Regions from separate parts of the Thalassolituus sp. ST750PaO-4 genome, predicted to be linked through region 2. Evidence: predicted binding sites of a transcription regulator. Region 2 holds the regulator's gene; the other holds the start of a gene.
What was found. Region 2 encodes FNR, which switches genes on or off when oxygen is low (the NO sensors DNR and NnrR bind a similar motif). Its sites were predicted from a motif close to TTGATNTANATCAA; they were not measured.
Positions count from the first base shown of each region.

Region 1 (10,476 bases), 350 kb from region 2:
CATATTGAAGATCAGGTGATGCAGAAGCGCTGTGGTCACCGTCCGAACAAAGAAATCGTCTCTCAGGCAGAAATGGTTGACCGTATCAAAGCCTGTGTCGATGCCCGTAACGACGACAGCTTCTTTATCATGGCCCGTACCGATGCGTTCGCGCAGGAAGGTCTGGATGCTGCCATCGAGCGCGCTCAGGCCTGTGTAGCCGCTGGTGCCGACGGTATTTTCGCCGAAGCAATCAAAACCGAAGATGACTACCGTAAATTCTCTGCAGCATTGGATGTACCACTGCTGGCAAATATCACCGAATTTGGCCAGACCGAACTGTGGAACCGTGAACAGCTGGGTGAGTGGGGTGCGGCCATGGTGCTGTACCCGCTGAGCGCTTTCCGTGCGATGAACAAAGCCGCAGAAACCGTGTATAAAAGCATCCTGGCAGAGGGTGACCAGCGCAAGGTGGTCGACATCATGCAGACTCGTATGGAGCTGTATGATTACCTGAACTACCACGATTTTGAGCAGAAGCTGGATGCGCTGTTTGCGGAAGGCAAAAACAAATAAGTGTTTGGCCGTTAGCGCAAACCGATAATTTTAAAATTTTCACTAAGAAAAAGAGCGTGGCGAGGTTGCCGGAATGGCCAGCAAGGCCTCCGGTAACATGGCCGGCTCTGACAGGAGAATGTAATGGCAGCAGCAAAACAACTCAGTGGTGCCGGCCTGCGTGGTCAGGTTGCCGGTAAAACCGCACTGTCGACCGTGGGTAAATCCGGTTCTGGTCTGACTTACCGTGGCTATGACGTAAAAGATCTGGCCGCCCAGTGTGAATTTGAAGAAGTGGCGTACCTGATTCTGAAAGGCAAGCTGCCGAATCAGGCTGAGCTGGACGCCTACAAAACCAAGCTGAAATCCATGCGCGCTCTGCCGCAGGCATTAAAAGAAGTACTGGAACGTATTCCGGCTTCAGCGCACCCGATGGACGTGATGCGTACCGGTTGCTCCATGCTGGGCAATCTCGAAACCGAAGAAAGCTTTGATCAGCAGCAGGATGCCACCGACCGTATGCTGGCGCTGTTCCCGGGCATGATCAACTACTGGTACAACTTCAGCCATAACAATGGCAAACGTATCGAGGTTGAAACCGCTGCAGATTCTATCGCTGAGCAGTTCCTGTGGACTCTGCATGGCGAAAAGCCTTCTGAACTGCACACTCAGGTGATGCACGCGTCATTAACGCTGTATGCCGAGCACGAATTTAACGCTTCTACCTTTACCGCCCGTGTGTGTGCTTCCACCCTGAGTGATATGCACTCCTGTGTAACCGGTGCCATTGGTTCCCTGCGTGGCCCGCTGCATGGTGGCGCCAACGAAGCAGCGATGGAGCTGATTGAAGGTATGAACGATCCGGAAGATGCTGAGCAGAAACTGCTGGGTATGCTGGAACGCAAAGAAAAAATCATGGGCTTTGGCCACGCGATTTACTCTGAATCTGATCCGCGTAATGCCGTGATTAAAGAATGGTCTGAAAAGCTGGCCAAGGCGAACGGCGATACCTCGCTATACGACATTTCCGTACGTTGTGAAGCCGTTATGTGGCGCGAGAAAAAACTGTTCTGTAACGCTGACTTCTTCCACGCCTCGGCATACAACTACATGGGCATTCCAACCAAGCTGTTCACCCCGATTTTCGTATGCTCCCGCCTGACCGGCTGGGCAGCGCACGTGATGGAGCAGCGCGCCGACAACCGCATTATTCGTCCGAGTGCGGAATATACCGGTGAAGAGTTCCGCCCGGTACCGGCGATTGCCCAGCGTTAAGAATCCAGGGCCTGTCGACACTAAGTGAATCAGGCCTGCTGAGAACCAGTTTTTCTCAGAACGAGGAGAGAGGAGTGATATTAGCGGGCTAAATGAATGACGAGCGACGACGTTAATGGGGAAAACTGGCCTCAGCCCGAAGGGTTATGGCTAAAAATCCCTCATCCTGCGTTGCTGTTCGTTCGCTTAACCCGTTAGGCCACACTCTCAGCGCCTTGCCTGAGAAATTTTTAACCAATAACAGGCCTGTTTAATTAGTGTCGACAGGCCCTGGTAAGAACTGCCTGCGGGCAGTTCGGCTTTTTTGAGAGAACACCCCATGAACACCGAATTCCGTAAACCACTGGCCGGCACTGCACTGGAGTATTTTGATACCCGTGCGGCGGTCGATGCCATTAAACCCGGCAGCTACGACGGCCTGCCATACACCTCCCGTATTCTGGCCGAACAGCTGGTGCGCCGCTGTGAGCCTGAACTGCTGACCGATGCCCTGACGCAGCTGATCGAGCGTAAGCGTGATCTGGATTTTCCGTGGTATCCGGCGCGTGTGGTATGTCACGACATTCTCGGTCAGACCGCTCTGGTCGATCTGGCCGGTCTGCGTGATGCCATCGCTGAAAAGGGCGGTGATCCGTCCAAAGTAAATCCGGTGGTGCAGACTCAGCTCATTGTTGACCACTCGCTGGCGGTTGAATGCGGCGGTTTTGATCCGGATGCCTTCGCCAAAAACCGCGAGATTGAAGAGCGCCGTAACGAAGACCGTTTCCACTTTATTAACTGGACCAAGACCGCGTTCGACAACGTGGATGTGATTCCGGCCGGTAACGGCATCATGCACCAGATCAACCTGGAGAAAATGTCGCCGGTGGTTCAGGCGCGCAATGGTGTAGCCTATCCGGATACCTGTGTCGGCACCGACTCCCACACCCCGCACGTCGATGCGCTGGGTGTTATTTCTGTTGGTGTGGGTGGTCTGGAAGCCGAAACCGTGATGCTTGGCCTGCCATCCATGATGCGTCTGCCGGATATTGTTGGTGTTGAGCTGAAGGGCAAACGCCAGCCTGGCATTACCGCCACCGATATCGTGCTGGCATTGACCGAGTTCCTGCGTAAAGAGCGCGTGGTGGGTGCTTATGTGGAATTCTTCGGTGAAGGTGCGTCCAGTCTGACCATCGGTGATCGGGCAACCATTTCCAATATGACACCGGAGTACGGTGCGACCGCAGCGATGTTCTACATCGATGAGCAAACCATCGACTACCTGAAACTGACCGGTCGTGAGCCTGAACAGGTGGCCTTAGTAGAACAGTACGCTAAAGAAACCGGTCTGTGGGCCGATGCGCTGAAAACCGCGCAATACGAACGTGTACTGAGCTTCGACCTGTCGGCTGTCGGCCGTAATATGGCAGGCCCGTCTAATCCGCATGCCCGTGTATCAACGGCTGATCTGGCCGCCAAAGGTATTGCCGGTAATCTGGATGCGGCCAAAGCACAGGAAGCCGAAGGTCTGATGCCGGATGGTGCGGTCATCATCGCCGCCATTACTTCCTGTACCAATACTTCTAACCCGCGCAACGTGGTCGCCGCCGGTCTGCTGGCGAAAAAAGCCAACGAACTGGGTCTGATCCGCAAGCCATGGGTGAAATCTTCCTTCGCACCTGGCTCCAAAGTCGCCGAGTTGTACCTGAAAGATTCCGGTCTGCTGCCGGAACTGGAAAAGCTGGGCTTTGGTATTGTGGCTTTCGCCTGTACTACCTGTAACGGTATGTCCGGTGCGCTGGACCCTGTGATTCAGCAGGAAATCATCGATCGTGATCTGTATGCCACGGCGGTACTGTCCGGTAACCGCAACTTCGATGGCCGTATTCACCCGTACGCCAAGCAGGCGTTCCTGGCATCGCCACCACTGGTCGTGGCCTACGCCATCGCCGGTACTATTCGTTTTGATATTGAAAAGGATGTGCTTGCGGTCGTTGATGGTAAAGAAATCCGTCTGAAGGATATCTGGCCATCGGATGAAGAAATCGACGCCATCGTTAAAGAAAGCGTGAAGCCGGAGCAGTTCCGTCAGATCTACATTCCGATGTTTGATCTGGGTGCCAAAGAGAAGGCCATCAGCCCGCTGTACGACTGGCGTCCGATGAGCACCTATATCCGCCGTCCACCTTACTGGGAAGGCGCTCTGGCCGGTGAGCGTACGCTGAAAGGCATGCGCCCTCTGGCCGTGCTGCCGGACAACATCACCACCGACCACCTATCGCCATCCAACGCCATCATGATGGACAGTGCGGCGGGTGAATATCTGCACAAAATGGGTTTGCCGGAAGAGGACTTTAACTCTTACGCAACTCACCGTGGTGACCACCTGACGGCACAGCGTGCAACCTTCGCTAACCCGAAACTGCTGAACGAAATGGTGCTGGATGAAAACGGCAACGTGAAGCAGGGTTCTCTGGCGCGCGTAGAGCCGGAAGGTAAGGTGATGCGTATGTGGGAAGCGATTGAAACCTACATGAACCGCAAGCAGCCGCTGATCATCGTCGCCGGTGCCGACTACGGTCAGGGTTCTTCCCGTGACTGGGCTGCCAAAGGCGTGCGTCTGGCGGGTGTTGAGGCAATTGCTGCCGAAGGCTTCGAGCGTATTCACCGCACCAACCTGATCGGCATGGGCGTACTGCCGCTGGAATTCAAAGCCGGCACCACGCGCAAGACTCTGGGCCTGGATGGTACTGAGACCTACGACGTGAAAGGCGATCTGAGCCCGCGTTGCGATCTGACACTGGTGATTACCCGTAAAGATGGTGAAGTGGTTGAAGTACCGATGACCTGTCGTCTGGACACCGCCGCGGAAGTGGATGTGTACAGTGCCGGCGGGGTGTTGCAGAAGTTCGCTCAGGACTTCCTGCAGGGCGAATAACGAAGCAGACTGCCTCGTTAACGCTTCCGAAACGCCGCAAAATATAGTTTTGCGGCGTTTTAAAAAATCCAAAGTAGGGTGGGCACTGCCCACCTTTCTTTTAAGGGCATCGACGTTTTCAGTAACGTCCTGAAAGAGAAATAATTATGTCCAAACAAATTAAAATTCCGGCCACCTATATGCGTGGCGGCACCTCTAAGGGTGTATTTTTCAGCCTGACCGATTTACCTGAAGCGGCTCAGGTACCGGGAGACGTGCGCGATAACATTCTGTTGCGTGTTATTGGCAGTCCAGACCCGTACGGTCAGCAGATCGATGGCATGGGCGGTGCCACGTCCAGCACCTCAAAGACCGTTATTCTGGCGAAAAGCGAACAGCCGGATCACGACGTGGATTATTTATTCGGCCAGGTGTCGATTAATAAGCCTTTTGTGGACTGGTCAGGTAACTGCGGTAACTTAACCGCTGCCGTTGGGGCATTTGCCATTGCCAAAGGTCTGGTCGCGGCCGATCGTATTCCGCACAACGGCATTTGTACTGTGCGTATCTGGCAAAAAAATATTCAGAAAACCATTATCGCCCATGTACCGATCACCGATGGTGAGGTGCAGGAAACCGGCGATTTTGAGCTCGACGGCGTAACCTTTCCGGCAGCGGAAGTGGTGATTGAATTTATGGACCCGGCGGATGGCGAAGGTTCTATGTTCCCGACCGGTAACGTAGTCGATGATCTCGAAGTTCCGGGCATTGGTACGTTCAAAGCCACCATGATTAATTCCGGTATTCCGACCATTTTTGTCAATGCGGCGGATATTGGTTACAAAGGCACCGAGCTGCAGAAAGACATTAATTCCGATGCCGAAGCGCTGGCGAAATTTGAAACCATGCGTGCTTACGGCGCGGTAAAAATGGGTTTAATTGCCGACATTTCCGAAGCGGTTGCGCGCCAACACACGCCGAAAATTGCTTTCGTGGCACCTGCAACGGATTACGAAGCATCCAGTGGCAAACAGATTTCTGCAGCCGATATCGATGTCTGCGTACGTGCGTTATCCATGGGGAAATTACACCATGCGATGATGGGTACGGCGTCGGTGGCCATTGCAACGGCGGCGGCGGTACCTGGTACGCTGGTGAATCTGGCGGCCGGCGGTACCGAACGTGACTCCGTAACCTTTGGTCATCCGTCCGGTACATTACGCGTGGGTGCAGCGGCGGCGTTGGTTGATGGCGAATGGACGGCGACCAAAGCTGTAATGAGCCGCAGTGCGCGGATAATTATGGAAGGTAATGTGCATATTCCTGCCGACATTATCCGTCTCTGAAACAACATTCCTTATAGGGGTACTCCGGCCGGAGTACTCCATACTCATTAATGGCCCGTATGGCAAAGGTTCGGTCTTGCTGTAAGTCAGGGTTTGACCTTACGACGTATTTAACATGAGTAATCTTTTTATATGGATGGCTAATGTATGCGTCGGTTCTTGCTGGTTCTTTTGTTGCTGTTGCCAGGCGTTGGGGTAAGTCAGGCTGCTGAGAGGTTAAATGATGCGGAAGCCGTTAATTATGCCGGTAGTCTGCGTTATTTGTCGCAGCGGGTTATGAAAAATTATCTGGCGGTTGGCGCTGCTATTCGCCCCGATAAGGCCCATCAGCAATTGGATGAAAGTGTTGCGGAATTTGAACAACACTTGCAGCAGCTGCTTGATTATGCTGCAGATTCTGATTTGCAAAAATCGTTACGCCAGATCGAATCTTTGTGGCAACAGCAGCGCCAGATGCTGCTGTCCACACCACAAAAAGATCAGGCAAAAACCTTGTTGCAGGATAATAATCGCTTGCTGGCTTTATGTGAGCAAACTACTCATGCCATCAGTCAGGCCATTACTCAAGCCACCAACAGGCCCGAAGCTCTGCTGATTAATATTGCCGGACGACAACGGATGCTATCGCAGAAAATTGCCAAAGCTTATTTTGCTCTTTATTGGAATGTTCAGGATGAGGGGTTAAAGGCCGAATTTGAGCAGGCTGTGCAGCAATTTTCATTGGCCATGACGCAATTGCAGGGTAGCCCTGAGAGTACCGAACAGATTCGTCAGGCGTTGGCCAGGGTTGATTCGCAATGGACTTTTTCCCAGACCGGTTTTGCCTTAAATAAGGAAGGCCGTTATGTGCCGACGGTTATCGCTGTAACGACAGAATCCATTTTGTGGAAAATGGATGCCATTACTCATCAATATGAAGAGTTGATGAATCTCTGAGTATGGAGCGTCGCTGAAATATTTGTACATGGTGATGGGCATACAAGCTAAGGCACAGCCCAAAGGCTGTGCCTTATGTTTTTTAAAGCGCCCGCTGCTGGTCGCGCAGTGCATCTTCAACGGCAAAGCGCATATATTGATCGTTCTGAGGAATGCGTTTAAGAAAATTCACAATGTCAGTATCCGGCTGCATTTTTCCTAAGGTCTCAACCATGCGGCGCTGCACCAAAGGTTCGTAGGTGGAAATCATCGACATCATCTTTTCCTGCACACCTCTGCCTAATTTAATCAGGGCGTTTTGTGCCTCTTCCGGAATTTTATGATCAAGATCGCCGAGGCTTTCTATCAATAGCTCCTGTGCGCGTAAATCCTGGGTGCGGATATTTCCCAGTACGGTGATCAGATGACGTTTCATGGTCGTGCGGTAAGGGCCGCTGGCCTGCACGCGCACACGTTCCAGTTTACGGATAACGAGGTCTTCTGCAGCCGCCGCGCGCGTTCCGTAAGCAACCAGATATTCCCCGTAAGCATTTAACTCCATGGCATTGCCATCGCCGAATAACCGGTCAGCACATTCTCTTGGCGTGCAGGCTTCGGAGTCGGGCAGGTTATAACGGATAAACCACAGGTTCTTCTGTACCTCATTAATGCGCTGGCCTTTGATGATCTGAGCAAACAGCTTTGGATAGCGGCCGAGCATATTCTCGATTAATGCTGCCTGCTGCTGATTTTCTTCGGCGTTACGTTCCAGTGTTGTCAGCAGGTAATACATTGTTTTAGCAGTGTTGTCGTTGAGGGTGTCTTTTTGCTCGTTCAGTTTTTCCAGCAGCAGATTAAAGCTGTTGCTGGCCAGTTCCTGGTTGCCGGCTTCCTTCAGCTGGTTTTTATAAAAATCGGTGATGGGTTTAACCATGTCATTAATGTCCGGCAGCTCGCCACTGTACTGCTGGAATAATTCAGCCCCGATAGCCGGCTGGCGATAAGCGCTGGCTTTAATAATGCGTGCGGTCAGTTCTCCAGCGCTCAGGGCAGGGTTGCCGACTTTTCCTTTTTCTGCCGCCTGAATCAATGACAGCAATTGATTTTTCAGTTGCAGCGCGGTTTGTGGCTGATAGCTGGGCTTACCGCTGCGCGTATCATCGGGGGATTTATCGCTGTAATTGGATAACGCTGACAGCAGAGGCTGCAGGCGGTCTTCTGGCAGGCGCTGCAGGCTGCTGAGCATGGTTTCCCATTCGGTTGGTGTGATGCCGTTATCTTTGGTAATGGCGTATTTTGCGATGCCTGGAAGATATTCGGACAGATTATGCGGTGCAATCTGTGCCAGCTGGACAAACAGATAGTCCCGGTAGCCAGTAGCGGGATAGCGGCTCTGGGTGAGGGAGTAGAGCACGTTATATTGCCAGTCGTTGCAGTCGTTATCGAAAGGCGCTTTTAATGCAAAAGCGACCAGCTCGGCATTTTTATCCGGGCTTGGGGCTTTCTGTAATGTGATTTTTACCTGCTCACGTACGGCGTCACAGGGGTTTTTACCACCACTGCCAATAATGGTTGCAATCTGGGTGCTTAAACCATCGGGGTCGACTTCAATTTCCGCTTTCAGGTAAAAATTTTCGCCATCCCATTTTTCTTCAAGGATCTTTGTTTTTGTCAGCGCGCTGGCAAATGTCTGGTAGTTGGCCTGCACAGTACGGCTGAATTCTTCTTTATCGAGGGTTTCGGTGTTGCTGAAGCTGGATTGCACCTGCACACCGACTTCTTCAATTAACAGCACCTGAAGTTGTTGCAGGGCGGCTTTGCGGGCGGAAACCTTTGAATCATTTTCGCTGGCGTTGTAGGTGTACTCACGCACCATGGTCATCGACTCGGCACTGGCGCTCTGGCTGAATATTGTGCAGATGATCAGTGCCAGCAGCAGCTGTAAATAAGGCTGCTTGGCTGAATATGCGACGGGCATAATGGATAGGGCTTTGGCCATGGATCGTCCTTGCTGAAAATTTCTGATTCGGGTGAGGATATTACTGATAACTGTCTCGTCAGTCAGCAGTGAAACGTTTTTGCAGGCTATAAAAAAACCGCCCGGAGGCGGTTTTTCAGTCAGTAACAGACGGCGACGTACGTTGTCGCCTGTCGGTGCTACTTGTTGTGCTCGTCGGCTTCTGTTGCTGTTTCAGCTTCAGTTGCCGCAGTGGTTTCTGTCGCTGGTTCAGCGTCAGCTACAACCACAGATTCGGCAGCTGGCTCTGCAACGGCTTGCTCGGCCTGTGCTGCTGCCTGTTCCGCACTATCCGCATTGCGGCGGTTACGCGGATCATTAGGCGCACGACCGCCCGGGTTGCGACGACGTCCGCGGCGGGATGCACGATCATTGCCCTGGGTTGCTGTAGCTGCTTCTTCCTGAGAAGTCGTTACTTCCGCTTCGGTTGCTTCTGCCTGGGCCTTTTCTGTGGCGGCTGGCTTTTCTTCAGCAACAGTCACTTCAGGCTGGGAGGCCGTTTCTTCTGCTGGCTGAGCGACAGTTTCCTGCACTTCAGCTGCTTCAGTAGTCTGTACTTCTGCTGTTTGTGTTTCAGCAGCAGGGGCTTCAGTGGCCGGAGTCTCAGAGGTCAGGGTTTCAGTGGTATGAGCCTCTGTAGTCTGGGTTTCTGCAGCTGCAGGAGCTTCAGTCGCCGGAACTTCCGCTACAGCTTCCTGAGCATCAGCACTTTCAACGGCTGCTGACTGCTCAGCGGTTTCTGCTTTTACTTCGCTGGTCTCAGCATTGGCTGCTTCGACAGCGACTTCCGCTGCATTGGCGTCAGTATTTTCCCCATTGTCTGCTTCAGTGGCACCGGTTTTGGCCGGGCGATCGTCACGGTTGCGGTTGCGGCGACGGCTGTTGCGTGAGCGGCGGGTTGTTTTTTCGCCATTCTCATCAGCGTTGCTTTCGCTGCCCGCATCCGTGCTGTTATCGGCATTGGCAGGGGTTGCTGCATTTTCGCTTACAGCACTATCTGCAGCTACCACAGCCTGTTCTTCAGCTGCCTGTTCGTTGCTGTTTTCTTCAGCGCTGGCAGCGTTAGCCTGGGTATTGTTGCGCTCGCCACGTTCACCACGGTTGCGACGACGACGCCCCTCTGGGCGACCTTCGCTGTTGCGGTTGCCGGCATCGACGGTTTCGCTGGCCACTACGTTGCTGGCTGCTTCGGTTTCGGTCAGTTCAACTTTGTCATTGCGGACTTCGTTGCGTGGTGCGCGGTTGCCGCTGCGGTCACGGCGTGGTGCACGTGGTTCGTTGCTGGCTTCGGCTTCATTGCGCTCGGCACGGTTGTCGTTACGTTCACCGTCGTTACGGTTATCGTTGCGATTGCGGGCAGGGCGGTCATTACGGTTGCGACCGGAGCGTTCGCCACGACCTTCGTTGCGGCTTTCGCTACGGTTTTCGCTGCGATTGCCGCGCTCGTTATCACCATCGCTGCGGTCATCGCGGTTGCGCTCGTTACGATTGCG
Region 1 is NZ_JABVCB010000012.1:400,321-410,796, reverse strand. Features, by position in the region: gene prpB (methylisocitrate lyase) at 1-555, shown strand, start outside; gene prpC (bifunctional 2-methylcitrate synthase/citrate synthase) at 679-1,809, shown strand; gene acnD (Fe/S-dependent 2-methylisocitrate dehydratase AcnD) at 2,129-4,726, shown strand; gene prpF (2-methylaconitate cis-trans isomerase PrpF) at 4,873-6,051, shown strand; gene HUF18_RS14990 (type IV pili methyl-accepting chemotaxis transducer N-terminal domain-containing protein) at 6,211-6,987, shown strand; gene HUF18_RS14985 (hypothetical protein) at 7,070-8,965, opposite strand; gene rne (ribonuclease E) at 9,124-10,476, opposite strand, start outside.
Region 1: the regulator FNR is predicted to act here: its motif matches at 6,128-6,141, upstream of HUF18_RS14990 (type IV pili methyl-accepting chemotaxis transducer N-terminal domain-containing protein).

Region 2 (10,476 bases):
TGACTGTTGAAGTCGACGGCGAACAGGTTGCCTGGTCTTCTACCAACCAGTGGAAAGCTGAAGTACAGAAGTTCGATGCTGACATCGCACCACTGTACTCCAAATACACCGCTACTCCGGTTGAGGAACTGGCCAAAGACGCAGACGCTCTGCAAACCGGCCAGCGCCTGTTCAAGAGCAACTGTGCTGTGTGCCACGGCTCTACAGCTAAAGGTGCTCAGGGCTTCCCTAACCTGACCGATAACGATTGGTTGTACGGTGGCGCTCCTGAGAACATCAAGCACACTCTGACTTACGGTCGTCAGGGCGCGATGCCTGCATGGGGCGCAGTACTGGGTGAAGAAGGTACCGCTGACATGGTGAACTACGTTCGCAGCCTGTCTGGCCTGAAGCACGATGCAGAAGCCGCTGAAAAAGCAGCGCCTAAATATCAGCAACTGTGTATGGCTTGTCACGGTGCAGATGGTAAAGGCAGCCAGCTGGTTGGCGCACCAAACCTGACTGACGATATCTGGTTATATGGCGGTTCTTCCAAGCAGATTGAGTTCACTCTGAAGCATGGTCGTAACGGTAAAATGCCAGCGCATCTGGAAATTCTTGGCAACAACGCTGAAGCCAAGATCCACCTGCTGACCACTTACGTTTACTCGCTGTCTCATCAGCAGTAAGCGCAGCAAGACCCCGGTCAGGCAAAACCAACCGGGGTTGAGCTAAGGCAATAAAAACAGAAAAAAGCGGCTTAAAGCCGCTTTTTTCGTTATAGCGACAGGCAACAAGCTATATAATTGCCGCGTTATATAGAGCGCTGTGGGGCCCTGCTCCGTCTCTGGTTTCGCAAAGCGCCGTCATGCACATCCAACCAAGGTGATTTGCCGTTATGAGTAATATTCCGGTCAAAGATGTCACACCAAAAACCCAAAGCATGTATGAAAAACGTAAGAAAATTTACGTTCGTGAAATTGAGGGTTTTTTCCAGAAATTACGTACATGGTCGCTGTGGGCGTTAATGCTCGGCTATTTCGGCAGTGCCTGGCTTAACTGGGAAGGCCGACAGGCCATTCTGTTCGATCTGCCGGCGCGCCAGTTTCATATTTTTGGTATTACCTTCTGGCCGCAGGATTTTATGCTGCTGTCGTGGCTGTTAATTATCTGCGCTTTTGGCCTGTTCACCATTACTAACCTTGCCGGTCGTATCTGGTGTGGTTACACCTGCCCGCAGTCGGCCTGGTCATTTATTTTTATGTGGATTGAAGAGCGTACCGAAGGTACCCGCAACGCCCGCATGAAACTCGATAAAGAACCGATGAGCGCGAGCAAATTCCGCAAAAAAGCCCTGAAGCATACTTTGTGGATGATTATCGCCATCTGGACCGGCATAACCTTCGTGGGTTACTTCACCCCGATCCGCGAACTGGTACCGGATTTCTTCACCCTGAACATCGGTGGTTGGGGTTTATTCTGGATTGCGTTTTTTACCGCGGCCACCTACATCAATGCCGGCTGGATGCGTGAGCAGGTCTGTATTTATATGTGCCCTTATGCGCGTTTCCAGTCGGTTATGTACGATCCGGATACCCTGGCCGTTTCCTACGATGTTAACCGTGGAGAACCACGAGGCAAACGCAGCAAAAAAGCCAAGGAAGAAAGCGACACAACCCAGCTTGGTGACTGTGTTGACTGCTCCCTGTGCGTGCAGGTATGTCCGACCGGTATCGATATCCGTGATGGTCTGCAATACCAGTGTATCGGCTGCGCTCTGTGCATCGATGCCTGTGACTCCATTATGGAAAAACTGGATAAGCCGAAGGGTCTGATCCGTTACACCACCGAAAATGAGCTGGAAGGTAAAAAGACTCACTTCTTCCGTCCGCGTCTGGTCGGTTATGCCGCACTGCTGCTGATTATGATGGGCGCATTCATGTACGCCATCGGCACCCGCACACCGTTCAAGCTGGATATTGAACGTGACCGCAGCGCGCTCTATCAGATGACCGCCAACGACACCGTAACCAATGCGTATACGCTGAAGCTGATCAACATGTCGCAAAGCCCAAAAACCTACACTCTGAGCCTGGATGGTCTGGAAGGTATGAAGATGGATGCGCCAACCACTCAGTTTCTGCGTGTGAACGAGCTGAAAGAAGTGCTTCTGACCATCGAAATTGATCCGGAAGAAGTGCATATGCCAGCCAGTAAAGTGGATATTGAATTCGTCATCACCGATGCCGATACCGGTGAAGAAGTGGCGCGTGAAGAAAGCCGCTTTATTGCCCCACGCAATTAATCTGAGGAAAAGATTCGCCTCCGCGAAACCATGACCCGTGTCAGCGAATCTGACAAATCCAAACTGGAGACTGACCGCCCAAGTGGTTAAACTTGGGCGGTTTTTTTTATCCCGCCCGATGCCGATTGAGAAGTCTATGAACACCGAATCCAAAGAACACGCTCCCTGGTACAAAGAACCCATGGTGTGGCTGGTTGCGGGCCTTCCGCTATTGGCTATCTGCTGGGGTTTTGTGATGCTGACACTGGCCCTTGAATCCAAGGATTCCCTGGTCAGCGACAGCTACTACAAAGACGGCGTCAGCTACACCGAAAACGTCGAAGCCGATGCCCATGCTGCCCGCCTGCAGATCAAGGCCGATCTGACGTTCAGCGAAAACGAAATCCACCTGGCCCTGAACGGCTATCTGGATGAAGAACCTGCAACCCTGCAACTGCAACTGATTCACCCTACCCTGCAGGAACGTGACCTGACCGTGCTGCTGCAACGCCTGGGCGATGGCCACTATGCCGGTGTCAATGAACTGGTATTGCCGGAACGCCGCCATATCTGGCTGCTCAGCCACGGACAGCAGTGGCGTATCCGTGGTACCGAACTGATTGAAGCTGACAAGGTTATTAACTTACACGCCAAATGAATGCCCATTCAGCCCAAGAGCGCTGTTTTCACTGTGGTGAAGCCACCACCGAAGGTGAGCGCTGGTCAACCCTGATTGATGGCCAACGGCAGCCGATGTGCTGCCCGGGCTGCAAAGCCATTGCCGAAACCATCGTCGCCAGTGGCCTGAAAGACTATTACCGCCACCGCACCGAACTGCCGGAACTGTCGCCGGCTGAACTGGAAGACAGCGATCTTTCGGCGCGCGAATCCCTCACCCTGTATGACAGCGAAGCCCTGCAGCGGCGCTTTGTCGCCCATCTGAGCGGCAACCAGCAAGGCGAAGCGGAAGCGACGTTTATTATCGACGGCATCAGCTGTGCCGCCTGTGCCTGGCTGATTGAGCACCGTATCAGCCAGTTGCCGGGCGTAAAAAACGCTGTCCTTAACCTGTCCAACCACCGCCTGGTGGTACGCTGGCAGTACGACCAGATTGCCGTATCCAGTATTGCCGAGGCGATTTACCGTCTGGGCTACAAAGCCTCGCCGTTTTCTGCCACTGAACAGGAAGAGCAGCGCCATCGTGAGGGTAAACTGGCGATCCGCCGTCTCGCGGTTGCCGGTATCGGCACCATGCAGGTGATGATGCTCGCGGTGCCTCTGTATGTGGGCATGGCTGAGCAATACGAATTTTTTATGCGCCTGGCCTCAATGGTCATGACCCTGCCGGTGGTGCTGTTCAGCGCCCGGCCGTTCTTTACTGCTGCCCTGCGTGATCTGCGCACCCGCCATCTGACCATGGATGTGCCCGTATCGCTGGCCATTGTGCTGGCATTCTGTTCGAGCATCTGGAGCACCATGAATCAGGGCGTCGAGGTGTATTTTGACTCGGTCTGTATGTTCACTTTCTTCCTGCTGCTTGGCCGTTTTCTCGAAATGCGCGCCCGTCACCGGATGGGGAAAGCCGGTAATAATCTGCTGACGCTGCTGCCCAATATTGCGTTAAAGGTTGGTGACGACGGTGTTGAGCAGGTTATTGCCAGTGAAGACATCCGTATTGGTGACGTGCTGCGTCTGAAACCCGGCCATGCCATTCCCGCTGACGGAGTGGTGATCGAAGGCCGCAGCTCGGTTGATGAAGCCGCACTGACCGGCGAATACCTGCCGATCAGCAAGAAAGCCGGTGATCGCCTGATCGGCGGTACGTTTAACGTTGAAAGCCCGCTGCTGATGAAGGTCACCGCGACCGGCGCCGAAGCGCAATTATCGACCATCATGCGTCTGATGGACCGCGCCCAGCAGGAAAAACCGCGCGCTGCGCTGCTGGCCGACAAAATTGCCAGCCACTTTGTTGCGGCGGTGCTGATCATCTCCAGCTCGGTCTTCACCTTCTGGTGGCTGCAAGGCGATGAACACGCCTTTTTCATCGCCCTCAGCGTGCTGGTTGTAACCTGCCCCTGCGCCCTGTCACTGGCTACGCCAACGGCTCTGACAGCCGCCACGGCCGCACTGCGCGAACGCGGATTGTTAATCAGCAAAGGCCATGTGCTGGAAGTTCTGCCACAGATTAACCGTGTGGTGTTCGATAAAACCGGCACCCTGACCCAGGGCAAACTAACCCTGGAGCAGGTCGAACCTCTGGCGGATCTGGATGAAGCTCAGCTGCTGGCCCTGATCGCCGGCCTTGAGAAACACTCAACCCATCCGATTGCCCGTGCCTTCCGCACCATAAAAGCGGCTGCCGTAGAGAACACCGAACAAACCGCCGGCCAGGGCATCAGCGGCCAGTGGAACGGGCACACTCTGCGCTTTGGCCGCGCCGATTATGCCTGGCCAGCTGCCCCCCTGACGGAGCCCGACAACAAGGCCGCTGGCCAGTGGCTGTTGCTCGCCAGTGATCAGCAACCGCTGGCCTGGGTGCGCCTGAATGACAGCCTGCGCCGCAACGCTGCGTCAATTGTCAGCGGACTTCAACAACGCGGTATCGCCGTGTCTCTGCTGACCGGCGACCCCGGCGCATCCGGTCAGGTGGTGGCGGATGCACTGGGCATTACCGACCTGCAGACCGGCGTCTCACCGGAACAGAAACTGGCCGCAGTGCGCGCCTGGCAGCAGGCCGGTGAGCGGGTCATGATGGTCGGCGACGGCATTAACGATGTGCCGGTACTGGCCGGTGCTGATATTGCTCTGGCCGTTAACGAAGCCACCGATCTGGCTAAGACCAACGCCGATGCCATGCTTACCAACGGTCGTCTGGAAACCTTACTGACCGCTCTGGATGGAGCCACCAAGACACGCCGTATTATTGCTCAGAACATCGGCTGGGCTTTGCTGTACAATCTCATCGCATTACCGGTGGCAGCGGCAGGTTTTGTTCCGCCCTGGGCCGCTGCGATTGGCATGTCATTCAGTTCGTTACTGGTGGTCACCAACGCCCTGCGCCTGAATCGCCTGCCGGCTCCTGACTCCTCTGAGGTTTGATCGATGGATATCATTTACATCCTGGTACCGCTGTCTTTACTGCTGATCGGCATTGCCGTGCTGATCTTTTTCTGGGCGGTGAAGAGCGGCCAGTTTGAAGACATGGAGTCCCCCGCCCACCGCATTCTGTTTGATGACGATGAGCCGATAAGTCGCCGTCAGGACGACAGCGAACAAACCCCATCTGACAAGCCATGATTGAACCCCTGTCGCTGCTGACTGCGTTTCTGCTGGGGTTGTTTGGCTCCAGCCACTGCCTGGTGATGTGCGGTGGTATTGCTGCGGCTATTGGCAGCAGCGCCGGAACTCAGCGTGTCCGGGTGACGCTGCTGTTTAACACCGGGCGCATACTGAGCTACAGCATCGCCGGGCTGATAGTCGCCAGCGCAGGTCTGTGGCTGCAGAGCCAGCACCAGTGGCTGATGCTGATCTTGCGGACACTGGCCGCGCTGATGCTGATACTGATGGGGCTCTATATTGCCCGCTGGTCACTGATGCTGACCCGTATTGAGCAACTGGGCCAGGGAATCTGGAAATACCTGCAGCCTCTGACCCGCCGTTTTATGCAATCTCCGCGTGCGATAGATCGTCTGTGGCTGGGCATGCTCTGGGGCTGGTTGCCCTGCGGCCTGATTTACAGCACGCTGAGCTGGGTTGCCGCAAATGGCCAGCCTTTGCTGGGAGCCGCCGCGATGTTCGCCTTTGGTCTGGGTACCCTGCCTGCCCTGTTTGCCAGCACACTGGCGGCCAATGTACTGACGCCGTTTCTGAGCAACAACCGCGTGCGTCAGGTTGCCGGGGGATTACTGATCGGATTTGGTTTGTGGACGGCAGCATCGGTCTGGTTACTTTCTTGACAGATCGCGCGCTAATGCCGAACATAGCCGCAACTGCTGCACTTGTTACTTACTCCGACACCGGGGTTTCACTCAGGAATCAGTCATGAAAACGACACATGTTGCGCCTGCTCCACTGCGGGGCACTCAACCACACTGCCAGACCTGCTCACTGAATGCGTTGTGTCTGCCATTGTCCCTGAACGATTCCGATATGGAGCGCCTCGACGATATCATCCGCCGTGGCCGTCCGATCCAGAAAGGTCAGCTGCTGTTCCAGCAGGGCGAAGCGTTTCAATCCGTATTTGCCGTACGCACCGGAGCCCTGAAAACCTACACTCTGGCGAGTAACGGTGAAGAACAGATTACCGGTTTTCACCTGGCCTCTGAGCTGGTTGGCCTGGCCGGTTACGATAACGGCAACTATCCGTTAACCGCCAAAGCGCTGGAAACCACCACCGTCTGTGAAATTCCGCTGCAGCAACTCGACAGTCTGGCCGATGACCTGCCGGATCTGCGTAAGCAGCTGATGCGTACAATGGGCACCGAAATCCGTCATGATCAGAACATGATGTTGCTGCTCAGCAAGAAAAACGCCGAAGAGCGCGTGGCCTCTTTCCTGATTGATATTTCCCAGCGTTATTCCCGTCGTGGTTTCTCGGCCAGTCATTTCCGCCTGCCGATGTCGCGGGTGGATATCAGTAACTATCTGGGCCTCGCGGTAGAAACCATCAGCCGCGTGTTTACCCGCTTCCAGAAAAACGGTCTGATCGAAACCCAGGGGAAAGAAGTGATTCTGCAGGACCCCGATATGCTGTATGAACTGGCCGGCCTGAATACTGAAAAAGAGTGTGCCGCTCACCCGCAAGAGTAAGCCGCTCACCCGTAAGCAAAAAAACCGGCCAGAGGCCGGTTTTTTTATGCCTGCCCTCTTATGCCTGTTTTCTGCTTATGAACACTCATGCAACGCCCTCTGGTACGGGAAATGCTTTTACCAGAATAAAGGCTGAACAGACGTTATTTTTCTGGCGCCGGTATCCAGGCTATCTATTGGCAATTGGTATAAAACCGCAGCAGATAAAATAATCTGATCTAAGATTGCAGAAACAGCGTCATTCAGCCGATATGACGTATAAGGAGGTGACCATGGGCATCTGCGCAAATGAACTGACCCGCTGGGTAATCCAGCCAACCCTGCAACGTATCGGGGTTAGTAACCCGATGGCCAGCACCCTGCTGCTGGCAACTGCGGCTCAGGAATCGGCTCTTGGATCGCACCTCAAAGCCGCCGGTCAACGGGCTCTCGGCATTTACCGCATTCACAGCCTGACCCACCGCCATGTATGGGACGCTTATCTGGCGCAACAGCCGGAACTGGCCAGCACCGTGCGCGGCCTTGCCAGCCAGCATGATTTTCTCAGTCACCCCCATGCCGAGCTGACCACCAACCTGTCTTATGCCACCGCCATTGCCTGGTTTATCTATGCCCGCAATGATGATTTTGTTCTGCCCGCCGATGCAACCGCAGAACAGCTCGCACGTCTGTGGAAACGTTTTTACCATCCCCGCAGCGGTGTCAGCATTGAAGAGTTCTGCGCCAGTCTCGGTACAGCCACCGCCCTGCTCAACCGTGCAGCCTGAGCAGGCGTACCTTTTCTCAAAGTCCCCGAACAACATTCCTTTTTAACTGCCTGACCTGCGCAGGCGGTTCCTTCACCCGATGCATTCTGCTATAAAGCGGGCGCAATTATTCAGGGTGTTTTTATGATCGAATCCGCTGCCGAGCGCAAAGAGCAACTCGAGTTCAACAAACTGCAGAAGCGCCTGCGCCGCAATGTCGGCAAGGCCATCGAAGACTACCGCATGATCGAAGACGGCGATAAGGTCATGGTTTGCCTGTCCGGCGGTAAAGATTCGTACACCATGCTCGATATTCTGCTGAGTCTGCAGAAAAGCGCACCGATTCACTTTGATATCGTGGCGGTGAATATGGATCAGAAGCAGCCCGGATTTCCTGAACATGTGCTGCCGGAGTATCTGAGCCAGCTGGGTATTGAGTATCACATCGTCGAGAAAGATACCTACAGCGTAGTGAAAGAAATTATTCCGGAAGGTAAAACCACCTGCAGCCTGTGCTCTCGCCTGCGTCGTGGCACTCTGTATGGCTTTGCCGAGAGTATTGGCGCCAATAAAATCGCTCTTGGTCACCATCGTGACGACATCATCGAAACCCTGTTCCTCAATATGTTCCATGGTGGCAAGCTCAAGGCTATGCCGCCGAAACTGCTGAGTGACGACCAGAAACACGTGCTGATCCGTCCGCTGGCTTATTGCAAAGAAAAAGACATCGAGAAATTTTCCCAGGCACGGGGCTTCCCGATCATTCCGTGCAACCTGTGTGGCTCACAGGAAAACCTGCAACGTCAGAATATTAAGATGATGCTGGAACAGTGGGACAAAGAGCAGCCGGGACGCAGTGAGAATATCTTTGCCGCCATCTGTAATGTGGCACCGTCACAGTTAGGCGATACCCAGTTGTTTGATTTTGTCACCCTGCAGGACAAGCAGGATAAAGGCCATCTGTTTACCCGTCTGGATGTGGTTCAGATCGACTGATCTGAAGCTGATACCGGGCGCAGCCAAAAGAAAAAGGCGGTCACAGACCGCCTTGCAACAGACTGGTGACCAGCAGCTGATATTCTCCCGGCCCCTTCACAACAAGCTCCATTTTATAACGCCGGTCAGTGATGATGGATTCAGCCAGTGCCGTCAGGTGACAGGCATCGGGACTCAGTTGCGGCTGGGGCATCTGCAGATGAACCTGATACTGTCCTTCCAGCTCTTCTACACGCACCGTTGAGATCGCCTGAGTTTCACTGCCGGCAATGCCTTTACGGATCCACTGCAGATAAATGCCATGCGGGCCTTTCACATTAGTACGGACAACGCGGATGTACCCCTCTCCGGCGTCAGACTTCCACGGGCAGACCCGCTGTACCTGATCAATCCACACCGGCATTTTATAGACGCCGGCAAAGGGCCAGGTTTCGCCTTCGGCGGCTGCTTCGTTCTGCATCCCAGCGTCGGTGGCCAAGGCTGGCAACGCCAGAAAAGCCAACAGCAAAGCCATGATCGTGCGTACTGATATCATAATGATCCTCCTGCCATTAAGCCTAGCAGAGGTCAGCTTTCATGCTGTTGCAGAAGGCAGATACATCAGGCGGAGAAAACGGCCTGATTACTGCCGCCGGCATCCCATTCAGGGCGCTGGTAAGATACGCTGAGGATGTAAAAGGTTTCTTCTCCTTTCGGCAGGCGCACGGTCACTTCATCATCGACACGTTTTCCCAGTAATCCCCGCGCCAACGGCGCATCAACGCTGATATAGCCGCGTTTGAGATCAATTTCATCCTCGCCCACCAGACGGTAGCGATGAACCTCGCCATCATCGTCTTCAAGTTCCAGCCAGGCGCCAAAAAAAACTTTCTGCGGATCAGCCGGCAGACGATCGACCACCGTCAGAATCTCCAGACGTTTCAGCAGGAAACGGACGCGACTGTCGATCTGGCGTAATCGGCGTTTACCATAGATGTATTCCGCATTTTCCGAGCGGTCCCCCAGCTTGGCGGCATCTGAAACTTCCTGCGTCACTTTCGGACGCTCAGTGCGCCACAGGTAATCATATTCCCGGCGTAAGGCCTGCTCCCCCTCCGGGGTAATCAGATGGCTGCGTTTCGGCAGCGGCTTTTTTTCCTTCTCACTCATAAACAACGGCCTGTACCAAAAGATTTCATGGTTTCGCAACACAGTCATGTCAGGGTGTCAGCATGGGCATGCCTGAACAACAACGTACAGCATTCCTCCAGAACCGGGAAAACCGGCACAAACATCCGGATGATGATGCAGAATGATCAAACGCAGTTTTAAAATGGTGACCGGTATTCTGCTGTTGCTGCTGGGAATTATTATTACGCCAATGCCGATTCCGCTTGGCATTATCCTGATCATTCTGGGCCTGTCTATGCTGGTATCGACTATCCCCAGAGTGCGCACATTTCTGCAGTTTCTGCGCCGTCGTTATCACGTGTTTTCGCACAAGCTGAACAGCATTAAACATCGCCTGCCGGCATTTGCGCGCCAGCTGATTGAAGATACCGACCCGGACCAGCCCTGAGGCCTCCCCTGTAAACCACCCTGTGCTAGCATAAGAGCATGAACTCAGATGCCCTTTCTACTCTGGCGGCCAGCAACAGCGCCATCGACGATTTCGCTCCCCTG
Region 2 is NZ_JABVCB010000012.1:50,440-60,915, reverse strand. Features, by position in the region: gene ccoP (cytochrome-c oxidase, cbb3-type subunit III) at 1-668, shown strand, start outside; gene ccoG (cytochrome c oxidase accessory protein CcoG) at 878-2,284, shown strand; gene HUF18_RS13410 (FixH family protein) at 2,421-2,921, shown strand; gene HUF18_RS13405 (heavy metal translocating P-type ATPase) at 2,918-5,362, shown strand; gene ccoS (cbb3-type cytochrome oxidase assembly protein CcoS) at 5,366-5,560, shown strand; gene HUF18_RS13395 (sulfite exporter TauE/SafE family protein) at 5,557-6,219, shown strand; gene fnr (fumarate/nitrate reduction transcriptional regulator Fnr) at 6,305-7,072, shown strand; gene HUF18_RS13385 (hypothetical protein) at 7,345-7,839, shown strand; gene ttcA (tRNA 2-thiocytidine(32) synthetase TtcA) at 7,963-8,814, shown strand; gene HUF18_RS13375 (hypothetical protein) at 8,855-9,349, opposite strand; gene greB (transcription elongation factor GreB) at 9,415-9,963, opposite strand; gene HUF18_RS13365 (PGPGW domain-containing protein) at 10,106-10,372, shown strand; gene HUF18_RS13360 (DNA-J related domain-containing protein) at 10,411-10,476, shown strand, end outside.